2 regions of the Bacillus tequilensis genome follow, and region 1 is predicted to be linked to the other one. Evidence: a T-box and tRNA genes for the amino acid it is inferred to sense, from the RefSeq annotation. Region 1 holds a T-box; the other holds one or more tRNA genes.

Region 1 (8,712 bases):
GCTGTACTATAAAGCGATTCAGAGCGGATTTACGCCTGTCACTTTGATGAAAAGCGAAGAAACCGAGTTTCAAATTGATGCAAAGGGAGAAACCTATTCTCCAAGCAACTATAACGGATACTACGCCAACAAACCGATAACGCTTCTGCAGGCGCTGGCGCTTTCCGATAACATTTACGCTGTAAAAACACATCTTTTTCTGGGCACGAACAAACTCGTTCAAGCGGCAAAGGAATTCGGCATCACCGCCCATCTGCAAGCGCTGCCGTCCCTGGCGCTTGGCACCGAACCCGTGCGCCCGATTGAGATGGTCAACGCCTACGCCATGCTCGCAAATGGCGGGAAACAAATCGAACCAACTTTTATTTCAAGAGTTACGGACGCGGCGGGACATGTGCTGTACGAAAACCCGAATCAGCATAAACAAGTGCTTGATGAAAAAGCCGCCTTTGTCACGGCGAGTATGATGACGGGCATGTTTGATACGGATTTAAACGGCTATACGTCGGTAACCGGACGGACTATCGCCAATCGTCTGACAAGAACGTACGCGGGAAAATCAGGAACCACCAGCGCAGACAGCTGGATGATCGGCTTCAATCCGAAGCTGGCCGCAGGTGTTTGGACGGGCTATGACAAAAACAGCACGATCGACTCGGTCGAAGAAAAAAGCTACGCCAAAACAATTTGGGCGGACTTCATGGAAGATGCGCTCAAAGGTGAACCAGAAATGGCGTTCAAACCGCCAAAAGGCGTAACCGGTGTATACATTGATCCGAAAACAGGATACTCATCCGGACCTGGATGCGCAGCCAAGCATTACACGTATTTTGTGAAAGGCACAGAGCCGGCAAACGTGTGCTATGGGGCGGAACCTGCAAAACAAACAAAAGACCGGCCGCCAGTCAAAGAAAAGCCCGCTTCCGAGAAAAAATGGTGGGACAAATGGCTCGGGCGGAATCATTGAAAATAACCCGGCTCCTCGGAGGCCGGGTTATTCATATGGTTCCTTCATAATCCATGGAAGCAATGTAATGCAATTAAGCTGAACAATCGGTTTCGAGAATCCTTCGGGGATAAAGTGGTCATCTCTCGGCAATTCAAATGATATCGTCCAGTTACGGTCCGGGTCCCATTCTTTTTTCCCTTCTATCATACGTCCGACAATAAAATAGCTGGCCACATAAAGATGCCGGTCACCCTCAGGGCCAAATTCATTAATATCCGGACAAACAGACGGCTGAAGACCTAAATCTTCAAAAATCCGCACCTTATCAGGCGGCAGTGTTTTCATCACTTCCCTATAATTTTCACAGAGAAGACATCCGCACCTATCAATTTCTTTCTCATACTGCTTTCTCGTTTCTTCTACGTCGGCTTTTATTACCCAGTCACCGACTCGAATGGTTTCGTACATCATATCCCCCTAAAAATGAAAAACCCCGAGTCTTGTTTCGGCTCGGGATTTTCCATGTCCTATTTCTGTATCACCAGTTTACTCAAAGTGCGCGAAAAATAGTTCAAATATTCTAAAAGTTCACAGAAAATTCACAAATCAATTGTCTTCTGGAAGCAGGCCTGCTTTTAATTCATCTGAGGAACGGTCCCATAGGCCCTGATCATGTTTTTTCAAAAACTCGCCGAGCACACGCTTCGAGCTGTCGTCCATTTTATCGATGATAATGTTCCGCTTCATGGATTTATCCATCAGATTCACATGCTCAGGCAGCGATTTGTAGCCTCTTCTGATGCTTCTGTCGACCGTCATTTCACAGGCTGTCACACCAGCGTAATAAGGCCCCTCTTCTCTTCTGTCAATCGTTACCCACACAAGCCAGTATGGTTTTCCGTTCGGAACTTCCTCTTTATTCGGCAGAAATTTAATTCCTTTTTCAACGGTGCTGCGGGCGTGCATGGCGCCGATGTCAACGAACGCTTCTTTTTCCTCTACATCGACGAATACAGGAGAAATATTATCGAGGCTGAGCGCCCCTACGCCGAAACCGCCGTGTCCGTCTGTCGGATCACTTTTGATAATATTAAACCCGATTGATTTTTTCTTTTTTTCTTCCATAAGTTCTACCTCCTACAAAAGCGGTTGAAATATCGCTGAAAACAGCTTTAAAATCTGATCTCTTCCAGCATTGAGCATCGGCCAAAGCACATAAGATCCGAGCGGTGTCACAAACAAAACCAAAAAGACGATAATGCCGTAGCTCTCCGCCTGCGTCATCTTGGCACGCACTCCCGGCGGAACGAGATCTTCAATAATCCGATAACCATCGAGCGGAGGAAGCGGCAGCAGATTAAATAAAAACAAGACAAGATTCAGCTGTATCCAAATGGAAAAAAACTGATCCAGCCCCGTGCTGAACGCCGCAAGCATCTCCATTCCGTATGCATGCATCAACACTAACAAAAAGAAACCGATAAACGCAAGAATCAGGTTACTGACAGGCCCGGCGATGGATACGAGCACGCCGGCAAGCCGCGGTTTCTTAAAGAAGCGGCGATTCACAGGAATCGGACGCGCCCATCCGAAGCCTGCCACCAGAATCAAAATGGTTCCGAACGGATCTAGGTGTTTAATGGGATTCAGCGTCAGCCTTCCTTGTTTTTTGGCCGTATCGTCACCGAATTTGTATGCGACATAAGCATGGGCAAGCTCGTGTATCGTGAACGACACAATTAACGTGATGACGAGATATGGCATTAAAGATAATGGGTAATATAAAAAACTGTCCAAGTGAGATGATCCCTCTTTCTAAAAATGCAAGAATTTACTTTATTCAGTATACTATAAGAAGCCTCTTTTTCTAAAGAGAGGAAACGAGATAAAGGAGGATTCAGCACCCATGCCATACGTAACCGTCAAAATGCTGGAAGGCCGTACAGACGAGCAAAAACGCAATCTGGTCGAGAAAGTAACAGAAGCCGTAAAGGAAACAACCGGTGCTTCTGAAGAAAAAATTGTTGTATTTATAGAAGAAATGAGAAAAGACCATTATGCCGTCGCAGGCAAGCGCCTGAGCGACATGGAATAATCTCTCATAAAGCCGGCGCTTCGCGCACCGGCTTTTTCAATCTCTATTGGGTCAGCTTCTTAAAAATCGTTAATAACGATTTTTTCTCTTCGGATGTCAACTGCTCAAACATGCCGTCAATCAGCTGCTGGCGGTTTTCGATCATTTGCTCAGCCACTCCCCGGCCCGAATCAGAAAGCGTAATCCATACAGTGCGGCGGTCATTGTTATTTCTGGATCTCTCAATAAATCCCTCCTGCTCTAAATGATTCAGAGCGGTGGTTGTGGCTGAGGGAGACAGTGTGACCTCCTTCAGAATATCCTTAATCGTGCAGCTCCCATGTCTGTATATGATCCGCAGAATAAATCCTCTTACATTATTCACGTGTTTCGGAACGGTGGCTTCATCTAATTGCTTCGTGCTTTTCAAATATTTTGTAAGTGCGTGATCCAGCAAATTTGCTTCCAGTTTGTCATGGTCCATGTCAATTTCCCCATTTCGAGATGCATTCATAACATACGAACGATATGATTTACTTATTATTTTACTGATTACGTATAGGGAAAGTCAAAAAAGCAAAATGAGAATTCACCGCTTTTCTCCTAGATACTTCGATTTTTCACCTGTTTGACAAGTTGATCTTTAAAAATCTGGAAAGGAACGTGTTCACTCTGCTGATTTCCGAATTGCCGGACGTTTACCGCACCCTCCTGCTCTTCATGATCTCCAAGCACCAGCACGTACGGGATTTTCTGCACCTGCGACTCTCTGATTTTATAGCCGAGCTTCTCATTGCGCTCATCAACGCCTGCTCTTATCCCCAGCTGTTTCAACTCTGCCTGCACCTTTCTGCAATAGTCCAAATGAACGTGTGAAACCGGTATGACTTGAACCTGAACCGGTGCGAGCCAGGCTGGGAAAGCCCCGCCGAAATGCTCGATCAAAATGCCGAAGAAACGATCGATTGAGCCGAAAACCGCTCTGTGGATGACGACGGGACGGACCTTTTCATTGAGTTCATTGATATATGTTAAATCAAATTTTTCCGGCATTTGAAAATCAAGCTGAATTGTCGCGCATTGATGGCTCCGTTTCAAGGCATCTTTTATGTGAAAATCAATTTTCGGCCCGTAAAACGCTCCATCACCTTCATTCACCTCAAAAGGCAGGCCAAGCTCCTCAAGAACGTGTGCCAAGGAACGTTCCGACGCTTCCCAAAGGCTGTCATCGCCTAATGAGTCCTCCGGACGAGTCGAAAGCTCAACTGAATAGTCGAAGTTGAATGTACGATATACCTCATCAATCAGCCGAATCGCTTCTTTAATCTCACTCTCAATCTGTTCCTCCCGAACGAAGATATGGGCGTCATCCTGGCAGAATGTCCGTACGCGAAGCATTCCGTTTAAAGCGCCGCTGTATTCGTGGCGATGCACCTGGCCGAACTCCGCCATCCGAATCGGCAGATCCCGATAAGAATACAGACTGTTTTTAAAGATGAGCATATGGCCGGGACAATTCATCGGCTTCATTGCGAATCTTGCATCATCCACTTCTGAAAAGTACATATTGTCGCGATAATGATCCCAGTGCCCTGACTGCTCCCATAACCGCTGATTCATCATAAACGGCGTACGCACCTCATCGTAGCCGGCCTTTGTTTGCAGCTCGCGCGAGAAGCGTTCCAGCTCATTGCGGACAATCTGGCCTTTCGGCAAATAAAACGGCATCCCCGGCGCTTCCTCAGAAAACATAAACAGCTCTAATTGTTTGCCCAGCTTGCGATGGTCTCGTTTTGCCGCTTCTTCCAGCATATGCAGGTGCGCATCGAGATCTTTTTTCTTTTGAAACGCCGCCCCGTACACCCGCTGGAGGACTTCATTTTCGCTGTTTCCGCGCCAATACGCGCCTGATACTCTTGTCAGTTTGAAGGCCTTGATCATTCCTGTAGAAGGAAGATGCGGCCCGCGGCACAGGTCAACGAATTCTCCCTGCTGGTACAGCGTGAGATCCTCCCCGCGCGGAATATCGTTCAAAATCTCCAGCTTAAACGGCTCGCCATTTTCAGCAAACAGCTCTTTTGCCTCTTCGTAGGAAACCTCAATTCGCTTGATTTCCAGATTCTCAGCTATAATGTTCTTCATTTCTTTTTCGATGGCCTCTAAGTCTCCTGATGTCAAGCTTTGCTCCAGCTTCATGTCATAGTAGAAGCCGTCTTCTATCACAGGCCCCACCCCCAATGACACTTCGCCGTAAAGCCGTTTCACCGCTTGAGCCAGCACGTGCGCCGTTGTGTGGCGAAGCACCTGTAAGCCTTCTTGTGAATCAAGTGTGACAATCGAAAGCTCGGCATCCTCCTCCAGCCTGAAGCTGAGATCAACGAGCCTGCCGTTGACCCGTCCCGCGGCCGCCTTCCTTTCCAGGCTGGAACTGATAGCACCAGCCGCTTCCTTGATTGTGACGCCTTTCCGAAATTCTTTGATCTGTCCATCCGGAAGCTGAATGTGTACATGTTTACTCATTTTTAAACACTCCTTCGTAATTGTTTATATAAAAAAACACACCCGTCCCGCTGAAAGGGACGAGTGTGTCATTTACCCGTGGTTCCACCCAAATTCCCGACAAACACTATGTATGTCGGCTTGGTGCTGTAACGCAGCATAGACGGCATTGGATACTTTAGTTCCCCAATGCTGCTCCAAGGCGGTAAACGACCATCCTAAGCTGGGAAGCTCTCACCTTTTCTTCCCTCTCTGAAAACCGTAACGATCATTCATGTCCTTTTCTTCGCATGTATTCAAATATAAAAAAACACACCCATCCCTCTAAAAGGGACGAGTGTGTCATTTACCCGTGGTTCCACCCAAATTCCCGACAAACGCCATGTATGTCGGCTTGGTGCTGTAACGCAGCATAGACGGCATTGGATACTTCAGTTCCCCAATGCTGCTCCAAGGCGGTAAACAATCATCCTAAGCTGGGAAGCTCTCACCTTTTCTTCCCTCTCTGAAAACCGTAACGATCATTCATGTCCTTTTCTTCGCATGTATTCAATTCATAAAAAAAACACATCCATCCCTCTAAAAGGGACGAATGTGTTTATCATCCGTGGTTCCACCCAAATTCCCGACAAACGCTATGTATGTCGGCTTTAAGGTGCTGTAACGCAGCATGACGGTATCAGATACTTTAGTTCCCCGATACGGCTCAAAGGCGGTAAGCTGCTTTCCCTGCGTTAGGAAGATCTCAGCTGTTCTTCCCTCTCTGGAAACCGTAAAAAGCATCTCGTGTCCTTATCAGTGCCTGTTCAATAATTTTTTATATCTTACTATATATTCCCACAAAGCGCAATCAGTGATTTATATTTTTTTCTGGCGCGCCAGTCCCGTTATGGGCAGCCAAAAACAGCCATACAAGCAGTGCGGCAAGGCTGTACGCCGCTCCCATCATCAAAAATGTAAATCCTGCGCCGGCGTACCAAGTGGCGGACAGATGAATGATCACCCCGGAAACCGCTACACCGACCAAGGCTCCGATTTGCCTGTTGGCATTCAAGGCCGCGCCGGCGATATTCGCATGCTTTTGTCCGGCAGCCTGCATGATGACAGTTGTCATGGCAGGAACTGTTATGCCGGTGCCAAGGTTCATAACAGACATCAAGACCGCCAGCTGCCAATAAGGAAAATCAGGAGAAACAAGCACAAACAATAGCAATGCAATGATACAGCTGACCGCCATTGACACAAACATAAGCTGTCCGGCCTCAAATCGATTGGCCAGACGGGCAAACAGCAGATTGCCAATTACAAAGACCGCCATCATTGGCAGCAGCTCAACACCGGCCATAAAGGAGCTTGCGCCTCTTGCTTCCTGCAAAAAAAGGCTCAGCATAAACATGCCGCCGAAAAGGGCAAAATTCAGCAAAAACCCGACGAATTGAGCAGCTGAGAATCGCCCGTTTTTATATAAGGACGCCGGCAGAATCGATGTTTCCCCAGAAATTTCCCGCAGCAAAAACAGTACAAATGCCAAAACCGCCGCCGCGAATGCACCAAGAATCACAGGCGAGCGCCATCCCGCAGCAGGTCCCTGTATCAAGGCAAAGGAAAGAAACCCGAGAGCCGCCACTCCGAGCAGATGACCTGTCATATTTACGCGGCTGTTTTTTCCCGGCACGCAGTCGAGGATTCGATAAGCTGAAATGAGTGCAGCAGCCCCTAACGGCACGTTGAGCAGAAAAATACTTTGCCAGCCTGCAACCTGTACCAGCACACCGCCGATAAAGGGTCCAAGGCCTGAAGCGGCGGAAACAAGCGCGGCCCACAGTCCAAACATTCGCGCCCGCACCCGTTCATCTGGGTAAGAGGCCGCCAAAAGGCTGAGTGAGCTTGGCATAAACAAAGCCGCGCCAATTCCCTGCATGAGACGTCCGGTAATTAGCATCTGGCCGTTAATGGATGCGGCGCATAGACAGGAGGCCAGGACAAAAACGGCCAAGCCCAGCATATATACTGCCTTTGAGCCGAAACGGTCTGCCAAGGCTCCGCCTGCCAGCAGAAGCGACGCAAACGTAAGGATGTAACCGTCCACCACCCACGTCACACCTGAAATTGACATCGAAAGAGCGCTTTTCATATCAGCCATCGCCACATTCACAACGGTTACATCAAGAGTAGCCATAAGAAAACCAAGAGCGAGCACGATCAGTACGGATATGCCTGGTGATGAATCTGATTTTTGTAAAGATCCGCTGTTTTTCATTGCAATTGCCCTTTCATTTGCTCGTTTACCCAATCATCTATTTTTTCAAGATCGTACAATTCCCCGACTCTGTCCATGACATGCTGCAAGGATTCTTCTCTCATGAGATTGGCCCATTTATCCTCGATTTCCCCCATGACTGTCTCCAGCACACAGCTGCTTTCTCCTTCGAATACGGATTGCAGCAGGCCTTTCCCCTGATACATCGAACCTCTGCCTTCGACCGCCTGATAAACATCATAGAGCGTAATGTCTGTCAAAGGCTTCGTAAGGGTAAAGCCGCCCTTCGTCCCCGGTATAGATTCTGCCAAACCAGCCTGAACCAACGTCCTCATCAGCTTCTTCAAATAAGAAGGAGACACGCGCAACCGCTGGCTGATTGCCTCTGACGTTAAAGAAGACTGTACGGGCAGCCGTGACAATAACAGCAGCACAGAAACCGCCTGCTCCATCCCTGATTTCATTTTCATCCTATTCACTCCTGATTTATTATAGATAACTATTATCCACAATAGATCTCTTATCAGCTTTTGTCAATAAAAAAAGCAAAAGAAACGGTTCATTTCTTTTGCTTACTAGGGTTATTAACAAAACTGCTTCAGTTCCTCTATGTATCGAAGCGCTTCGTCATATTCTTCATTTGTATATTTTTGCTTGCTTTTGATGGTAAAGACTTTTTCCTTCTTTTCCTCGGCCTCAAGTCCGTCAAAATAAAGGATCGTGGAAACCAGCTCTAAAAACCGCGATGAACGGCTGTTAACACTGTCGATATAGCCTTTCATATCCGGCATATCCAGATCAGCATGGTCTAAAAACGCAGAGCCTGTCTCAGTCAGCGAGTAACGATATTGAAAGTAGCCGCCCTTTTTTTCCTTCACCTCATGCAGAAATCCAAGGTTGCACAGCTCTTCAATCTGGAGCGTCAGTTCC
Region 2 (8,712 bases), 520 kb from region 1:
GGGAAATTAGTGCCCTCCCCTAATCTCGTTACGATGCCGCCTTCCTGGTCAATACTCAGGATCAGCGGGATATTAGGACTCGCCTTTTGGTAAGCGTCTGTCAGCTGTAAAGTTTGCTTTGTTGTTTTTACATTTTCTGAAAAAAGGATAACGCCGCCGAATTGATATTTTTTGATGAGGCCGGCGACTTCCTCATTCATTTTTGTAAAGGCTTGCAGAGAGGACTCGCTTTTCTTTTGCCAATTTCTGAAATCGGGCATCAGCATCTGGCCGAGTTTTTGATCTAATGTCATGCGATTGACAATCTGTTTGGCGTCTGTTGAGCCGCTGGATGCAGCGGCTTCTGTCTGACTGGCGCCGAGAAAACATGAAAGAAAGAGAACGGCTGAAAGGATAAGCGGAAAGACAGGTTTCATAGAAACTTCCTCCTATCGTTGAATCGTTCATTCCATTGCTTCATAAATCGCGGTAATGACGCTCCCGTAACTGCCTGTTGGAAATTCATCACCTTCAAACACATTTGGATTTTCCTCTGGATCAGCAACTGGTGAATGCTTTTTGTTTGTTAATAATGCGATGCCTAAATGGTATGCTGGATCAATGACGGTAACCGTCCCTGTCCAGCCGGTATGTCCGTAAGCGTTTTCGCTGGCATAAGGGCCAAACATCCATTCCATGCTTTTACTTCCGTTTCGCCGCCAGCCAAGAGCAAATGTCTGATCTGTTGCTGAAGGCGCTGTAAACAGGTCAGCTGTTTTTTGATCAAATAAAGAAATGTTTCGGTATGACCCTTTGTTTAACATGACTTGCAGCAGTATGGCCATATCATCTGCATTTGAGAACAACCCGGCATGGCCGGACACACCATCCATTGAGTAAAACGCCTTTTCGTCATGCACTTCTCCTTGCAGCGTATCTGTACGTATGTTAGGGAAATGAATAACGCCGTCCCGTGTATTGCCCATGCGTTCAGTAGCTGCAAACTGCTTTTGTTTAAAGCCTTTTTCCAGTGGATTGTATAAGGTATGCTTCAGTCCCAGCGGCTTGTAGATCTCTTGCTCCGCGTAGACATCAAGCGGTTTACCGGTGACTTTTTCGACAATGCAGCCAAGGAGCATATATCCGATGTCACTGTATACGTGTTTTGTCCCTGTTTGATAATCGAGCGGAACTTTCGTCAAATATTTGATCGTTTTGTCCCGCTCCTGAGAATAGTACTTGCCGGCTTTTTCCGGCGTGTAAAAGTAAAAGCTTGAGGGGAGCCCAGACTGGTGCTGTAGGACATCGATGACACGAATCTTATCTTTTCCTTTCAAAAGGTCTCCGGGCTGATCCTTGAAATCAGGCAAATATGCAGAAACCTTTTCATAGACATCGAGCTTTCCTTGGCTGACTAAGCGCTGTAATGCAAAATTAGTAGCGTACATTTTCGTATTTGAGGCTAAGTCAAACATCGTGCGGGTTTTCATTTTTGCCGGACGGCGCAGCAGTTCTGCTCCTTCGTACTTTTTCCTGTAGCCATATGCTGTTTTTTTTATGATGCGGCCATCCTTCACGACGACAAGAACGGCGCCTGGGAATCCTGCTGCAATATCCCGTTCGATCATCTGATCAACCTTCCTTAATTTCTTTGGCGAGAATTGTGCAATTTCTTCATCTATGGTTGTCGTCTCGATTGTTGTTTGCGCGAAGGTTTCGTTTGGCGTCAATATAGATAGGGTTACAATGGCACAGAACAAGAACAGGGCCTTCGTTTTCACAAGGTTGCTCCTTTCGTGCTTCTATCGGGTTATTATCCCTGAACAGACATAATTTAATCGAACTGAGAAGCCATTTCATCTTTATATCCGAAGGCGTAGGTCAATAAAAAGCCGGCTACAGTAGAAATAAAGAGTCCGATGATATATAGGATGATTTGCGAAGGCAGGACGAGAAAGGAAAGCGGCAGCCCGGAGACCCCGATCGCACTGGTGGCTACTTGAAAATAAGCTTGAAAAGCGCCGCCGATTCCAGCTCCTAAGCATGCTGTTATAAACGGACGGCCGAGCGGCAGCGTGACGCCGAAGATAAGCGGTTCACCGATGCCGAGCAGCCCCGAAGGCAGCCCTCCAGCGATTGCTTTTCTCAAGGTTGTTTTTTTTGTTTTTACAAAAATGGCAAAGGCAGCGCCTACCTGTCCTGCGCCTCCCATCGCCAGAATAGGGAGCAAAGGATCATTGCCGATTGAATTGATCAGTTCCATGTGCACTGGCGTTAAGCCTTGATGCAGTCCGGTTACGACGAGAGGAAGGAAGGCTGCGCCCAGAATAAAGCCGGCAGCGATGCCGCCGATGTCCAAGATGGAGAGAAGGCCTGATGTAATGGCGTCAGAAATGAAGCCGCCTAAAGGCATAAATACGACATACGTGACGATTCCGGTGAGTAACAGTGAAACGGTTGGGGTGACAATGATATCGAGTGATTGAGGAATAAAACGGCGGATAAATTGTTCGGTGTAAGCAATGAATATGGCTGCGAAAAGAACCCCGATCAGACCTCCCCTTCCCGGAAGAAGCTGTTCTCCGAATAAACTGATCTTTGCGATCTCCGGATTTATAATCAAGATCCCTGCCAAAGCTCCAAGGGCGGGTGTCCCGCCAAATTCTTTCGATGCGTTGATGCCGACGAGAATACCGAGATATGTGAACAGCCCTGAGCCGATCACTGTCAGGATAATGGCGATTTGTGATTCTGCTGAGAGCCATTCGGCTTGAATGATGGCTTTTGTAATCCCGGTGATTAAACCGGAAGCCACGAGTGCGGGAATAAGAGGAATAAAGATGCTGGCAACTTTACGTAAGAATAGTTTAAAAGGAGTGGCGTTTTTTCGGTTGATATCGGCTTTCTTTTTTGCCGCTGCTTCTTTGACATCGACAACTTCTTCTGACAGCTTTGAGAAAGCGGCTGTCACATGATTAACGACTCCGGTGCCGAGGATGATTTGTAAGGTTTCAGCTTCGACCACCCCCAATACGCCGTCAAGCTCCCTTAAAGCCTGAGCATCTGCTTTATTTTCATCGTAAATCGTAATACGCAGGCGTGTCATGCAATGCGTATACGAAGAAATATTGGATTTTCCTCCGCATAGCGCAAGGATTTTCTTTGCGAGATGATGGTAGTTGTTTTCTTTGCTCATCAAAACCCCTCCTCTTCAAGCCGTCCTATTTTTTTCTCATAGATTGTATGGCTGCTCTTGTTTTATCAATATAGCCGGTTGTTTCTTCATACTGCTCAGCCGCCATGCCTAAAAACAAAACATCAATCATAAAAAGCTGGGCGAGGCGGGAGGAAGTGGCTGCGCTTCGAATCAAGGCTTCGTTGGAATGTGCCGTGTACAACGGGACATCAGCCAGCGCGGAGACGGATGTCTGACTGAATTGTGTAAGGCTGATCGTTGTGATGCCCTTTTCCTTAGCCATGGTGAGCAGTTCAATCATTTCCTGCGTCTCTCCCGAAAACGAAATGGCGAATACGATGTCATCCTTATCTGCATTTGCGATGAGTGATGCCACAAGATGAGTGTCTGTAAACGCGGTTGCTTGTTTATGAATGCGAAGCCATTTTTGCTGGGCGTCCTTGGCGACAATTCCTGAAGCTCCGACGCCGATAAAATGAACGGTATGAGCTTTGAGAAGCAGAGAAACCGCTCGGTCAAGCTCTTTGTAGTCCATCAGGTCCGAAGTATCCTGGATAGCTTGAATGGCGTTGCCTGCCGCTTTTTCAGAAATGGAGGACAGCGGTTCGTGAGGCGCAATGTCCCGGTAGCCTTGTACAGCAGGCTTTGCCAGATCGCCTGCCACTCTCATTTTTAAATCTTGGAATCCCTTTAATCCGAGTGATTTGCAGAGCCTGATGACGGCGGCGTCACTTGAATTGGCTAAGGTGCTGATTTCACTGACGGTGCTTTCGATTGCTTTGTGGGGATGAGTTAGGATATAATCTGCAAGTTTACGTTCGGATGGAGGTAGCTTATGCTTCATGGATTGGATAATCGCTAAACCGCCTGATGCCATTCTTGGTCTCTCCTTATCATGGATGGTAATTTTCGATTGCTTTATCAATGAAACCGTTTGCTTCATCGAGCAATGTCTTGGCTTGATTCTGATCTGTGCTCGTTTTGAGCATGACGATTGCCGTCTTTACGTGATGATTGGCTTGTTCGAGTGTGTTTCTGGCTGTGTCGTATGAAGCGTTGGTGAGGCTTTGGATGATGCTGATGGCGCGTTCTTTTAGCTTTTTGTTGCTGACGTTGACGTCTACCATCAAGTTTTCGTAAACCTTGCCGATTTTGACCATTACTGTGGTGGAGATCATGTTTAGAATCATTTTATGAGCGGTTGCCGCTTTCATACGTGTTGATCCTGTAATGGCCTCAGGTCCGACGACAACCTCAATGCGGTGATCCGCGTTTTTGCTGATGGCGGAATTTTCATTACAGGTAAGGGCGATGGTGTGTGCTCCGACTTTGCGGGCGTATGTTAGAGCGCCAGCAGCATAAGGTGTGCGGCCGCTTGCTGCAATAGCAATGACGGTGTCGTTTGAAGTGAGTTGTATGTTTTTTAAATCCTTAGCTCCTGCTTCTTCACTGTCTTCAATTCCTTCAGCCGCCTGCAAAAATGCTTTGGGGCCTCCAGCCATGATTCCGATGACCTGATCCGGGCTTACGCTATAAGTGGGAGGACATTCAACAGCATCCATGACACCGAGTCTGCCGCTTGTGCCGGCGCCTGTGTATATGAGGCGCCCTCCATTTTGAAATGAGTCATATGCGCAGTCTACAGCTGTTTTGATATCGGGTAGAACCCGCTGAACGGCGGCAGCGACTTTCTGATCTTCGTCGTTGATCATTTGGAGGATGCCGAATGTGCTTGCTTTGTGGATTTCCGCTGTTTGGCGATTGCGTGATTCCGTTGTAAGATGATGAAGGTTTAATAGTTCTGATTCTGACATGAGGATGCCCCCTGTTCAAAAATGATATATCCCAATATTCAGTATATTCATTTATGTCATGATATTTCAACTATGTTTTTGAATTTTTGAAATTTTATTTCATTCAAGGTGATAAGAAATAATGCAGAATGAGCTGTTCGCCAAGCGGTCCGATTCTTCTCCGCCCTTTATCAAGGAACCCGCATTTCATATAAAGGTGCTTTGCGCGTGTGTTCAAATGATTGACGGCCAAAATGATTTCATCACACCATGGAAAATAACCGCCCACAAAAGCGGGAAGCTGAAGCATTGCTTTTTTTGCATAGCCTTTTTCGTGATGCACAGCGTTTAAAGACAGGGAACTGAGCAGTAAAGCAAATGGATTGTTAGAATAGGGCGCAAGCGTTTCTCTTGATGTGTGTAAAATAAAAAAACCGACTGGCAGATCGTTTTTTAAGATGACAACCGGATACCGGTCCTGTACGCCCAAAGCTTGAGTCAGCACCTCTTTGGGAAGAGCGGTAAAGCGTTTGTCATCATTGTTTAGCGTGAATGATTGAAGCTCCGGCAAGTGTTCAGGCTTATAGAAGGATAAAGAAATGTCTGAAGTCATGTGGCGGCCTCCTTACAATATATCGTCTAGCTGGTTTTCTGAAATGACACGGTAGCCCGCTTGTTTTAACAGTGCTGCGGTTACTCCGCTGCCGGTGATTTTTTTGCCAGAAAACGTGCCGTTATAAATAAATCCGCTTCCGCACGATGGACTGTTTTCTTTTAAGATGATGGCAGAGGCGCTGATTTCTTTTGCGTAAGCTAACGTTTTAGCGGCACCTTTCATATATAGTTCTGTGACATCTTCCCCAGAAGCTGTCACGATTTTCGCGTTGCCATTGAGAACATCCTCACCGGTGCCTCCGATGATTTCTGCAGGCTCACGGGGAGTTGAGAAGCCGCCGAGAAGCTCAGGGCAAGCCATGACCGCTTTATTTTCATCGACGAGTTTTCTGATTTTCGCTGACGCGGCGTGAGAGCCGTTATATCTGCATTCAATGCCTCCAAGACAAGAACTGACTAGAATCATAATGGTTTCTCCTCTCTTACTTTGCTTGTCTCTATCATAAAATAAATGACTAATGGCAGGAGGCTTTTTCAGTTAAAAAAGGAGTTAAAAAGTTTGAAAATAAAAAATTTAATTTTCCCCTTTACAAAGGGGGGATAACCTGTATATAATAACTTTTGTCAGCTCGACGAGAACACAAACGGCCCGTTGGTCAAGCGGTTAAGACACCGCCCTTTCACGGCGGTAACACGGGTTCGAATCCCGTACGGGTCACCATTTGGAGGATTAGCTCAGCTGGGAGAGCATCTGCCTTACAAGCAGAGGGTCGGCGGTTCGAGCCCGTCATCCTCCACCATCTTGCCGGTGTAGCTCAATTGGTAGAGCAACTGACTTGTAATCAGTAGGTTGGGGGTTCAAGTCCTCTTGCCGGCACTGTGTTTCTTACTATTAATATGGAGGGGTAGCGAAGTGGCTAAACGCGGCGGACTGTAAATCCGCTCCCTCAGGGTTCGGCAGTTCGAATCTGCCCCCCTCCACCATTATTGGGCTATAGCCAAGCGGTAAGGCAACGGACTTTGACTCCGTCATGCGTTGGTTCGAATCCAGCTAGCCCAGTCACAGACACCTTTGACCAAAAGGTGTCTTTTTTCTTTTTTTAAATCATTTCAACTTCTAACTGTTCAGTCTGTATAATAATTTTAAAAATATGTTAAGGTAGTTTATTCACGAATTACCATCTACACCCTGCCAAAAATTTGATAAACTTATTCTATAAAAAAGTTGAAACCTTTTGAAACGAAGCTCGTATACATACAGACCGGTGAAGGCAGAGGTTAGATAAATATGGAAATGATGATTAAAAAGAGAATTAAGCAAGTCAAAAAAGGCGATCAAAATGCATTTGCAGACATCGTAGATATTTACAAAGATAAAATTTATCAGCTTTGCTACCGTATGCTTGGCAATGTGCATGAGGCGGAGGATATTGCACAGGAGGCTTTCATCAGAGCGTACGTTAATATCGACAGTTTTGATATTAACCGGAAATTTTCAACTTGGCTTTACCGAATTGCCACCAATTTGACCATTGACCGCATTCGCAAAAAGAAGCCAGATTATTACCTCGATGCAGTGGTGGCTGGTACGGAAGGCTTGACGATGTATTCGCAAATCGCCGCAGACGGAGTTTTGCCTGAGGATGCAGTTGTGTCGCTGGAGCTCTCACACACGATTCAGCAGAAAATTTTAAAGCTTCCTGACAAATACAGAACCGTCATCGTATTAAAGTATATTGACGAACTCTCATTAATTGAAATCGGCGAGATTCTGAATATTCCTGTTGGGACTGTAAAAACGCGGATTCACAGAGGCAGAGAGGCTCTCAGAAAACAATTAAGGGATCTTTAAGTGGGGTGATGAAATGAGCTGTCCTGAACAAATTGTGCAGCTTATGCATATGCATCTTGATGGAGATATCCTTCCAAAAGATGAACACGAATTAAAGGAACATCTTGAGACATGCGAGAAATGCAAAAAGCATTTTTATGAGATGGAAAAATCCATAGCGCTCGTCCGGAGCACATCGCATGTTGAAGCCCCCGCAAATTTTACCGCTAACGTCATGGCAAAATTGCCTAAGGAGAAGAAAAGAGCTTCTGTGAAAAGATGGTTCAGATCCCATCCCGTTATCGCAGCTGCTGCGGTATTCATCATTTTGATGGGCGGAGGTTTTTTTAACAGCTGGCATAATGACCACAATTTCAGCGTGTCCAAGCAGCCGAATCTAGTGGTGCATAACAGCACTGTGATCGTGCCTGAGGGTGAGACGGTCAAAGGTGATGTGACTGTCAAAAACGGCAAGCTGATCATTAAAGGAAAAATAGACGGGGATGTAACTGTCGTAAACGGCGAAAAGTATATGGCCTCTGCTGGACAAGTCACCGGTCAGATTGAAGAAATCAATCAATTATTCGACTGGACATGGTACAAGATGAAGTCTGCGGGGAAAAGCATATTCCATGCATTAGATCCAAACGGAAAAGAGTAAAGCGTATCAGCCGCTTTGCTCTTTTTTTGCGGGCTGAAAGGGTGGGCACATTTCACTTGCCAAATCGAAATGTGGTATAATGGGCTCGCTATGTAAAGTACATATGCGTAACACGTAAAACACAAAATACGAAATGACTGAATTCGTGGAGGACGAGGAAATGGCTTTTGAGGATATCCCTTTTTTGCAGTACCTCGGCAATGCCGTTGATATTCTCCTTGTTTGGTATGTGATATATAAATTGATTATGGTGATACGCGGCACGAAAGCGGTCCAGCTGTTAAAAGGAATTGTTGTGATCGTGCTTGTCCGTATGGCCAGCCAATACTTGGGTCTCAGCACACTTCAATGGCTGATGGACCAAGCGATAACATGGGGATTTTTAGCAATTATTATTATTTTTCAGCCTGAGCTGAGAAGAGCGCTTGAACAGCTCGGCCGCGGCCGCTTTTTTTCAAGGAGCGGTACGCCTGTCGAAGAAGCGCAGCAGAAAACCATTGAGGCCATCACAAAAGCGATCAATTATATGGCGAAACGCCGTATAGGCGCTCTGCTGACCATTGAGCGGGATACTGGAATGGGGGATTATATTGAGACCGGCATACCATTGAATGCCAAAGTCAGCTCTGAGCTGCTG

What was found. A T-box is a leader RNA that pairs with one kind of tRNA and senses whether it is charged. The one in region 1 lies ahead of thrS (threonine--tRNA ligase), so its partner is inferred to be a tRNA-Thr.
Region 2: it has a tRNA-Thr gene. The T-box ahead of thrS (threonine--tRNA ligase) is inferred to sense a tRNA for this amino acid. The anticodon was not compared.

The regions. Positions count from the first base shown of each region.
Region 1 covers NZ_CP048852.1:3,684,058-3,692,769, forward strand. Annotated here, with positions in the region: gene G4P54_RS19395 (transglycosylase domain-containing protein) at 1-967, shown strand, start outside; gene G4P54_RS19400 (hypothetical protein) at 995-1,420, opposite strand; gene G4P54_RS19405 (YwhD family protein) at 1,556-2,074, opposite strand; gene G4P54_RS19410 (site-2 protease family protein) at 2,087-2,746, opposite strand; gene thmT (2-hydroxymuconate tautomerase) at 2,856-3,044, shown strand; gene G4P54_RS19420 (MarR family transcriptional regulator) at 3,088-3,507, opposite strand; gene thrS (threonine--tRNA ligase) at 3,627-5,543, opposite strand; T-box leader at 5,596-5,818, opposite strand; T-box leader at 5,849-6,071, opposite strand; T-box leader at 6,104-6,330, opposite strand; gene G4P54_RS19430 (MFS transporter) at 6,373-7,782, opposite strand; gene G4P54_RS19435 (Rrf2 family transcriptional regulator) at 7,779-8,252, opposite strand; gene G4P54_RS19440 (YwgA family protein) at 8,367-8,712, opposite strand, start outside.
Region 2 covers NZ_CP048852.1:186,906-195,617, forward strand. Annotated here, with positions in the region: gene G4P54_RS01060 (glycoside hydrolase family 3 protein) at 1-416, opposite strand, end outside; gene pbp4b (penicillin binding protein PBP4B) at 444-1,760, opposite strand; gene G4P54_RS01070 (PTS transporter subunit EIIC) at 1,814-3,175, opposite strand; gene G4P54_RS01075 (MurR/RpiR family transcriptional regulator) at 3,201-4,052, opposite strand; gene murQ (N-acetylmuramic acid 6-phosphate etherase) at 4,069-4,989, opposite strand; gene G4P54_RS01085 (GNAT family N-acetyltransferase) at 5,093-5,581, opposite strand; gene G4P54_RS01090 (2-thiouracil desulfurase family protein) at 5,594-6,049, opposite strand; tRNA gene G4P54_RS01095 (tRNA-Glu) at 6,230-6,304, shown strand; tRNA gene G4P54_RS01100 (tRNA-Val) at 6,308-6,383, shown strand; tRNA gene G4P54_RS01105 (tRNA-Thr) at 6,388-6,460, shown strand; tRNA gene G4P54_RS01110 (tRNA-Tyr) at 6,483-6,567, shown strand; tRNA gene G4P54_RS01115 (tRNA-Gln) at 6,572-6,643, shown strand; gene sigW (RNA polymerase sigma factor SigW) at 6,872-7,435, shown strand; gene rsiW (anti-sigma-W factor RsiW) at 7,449-8,075, shown strand; gene cdaA (diadenylate cyclase CdaA) at 8,236-8,712, shown strand, end outside.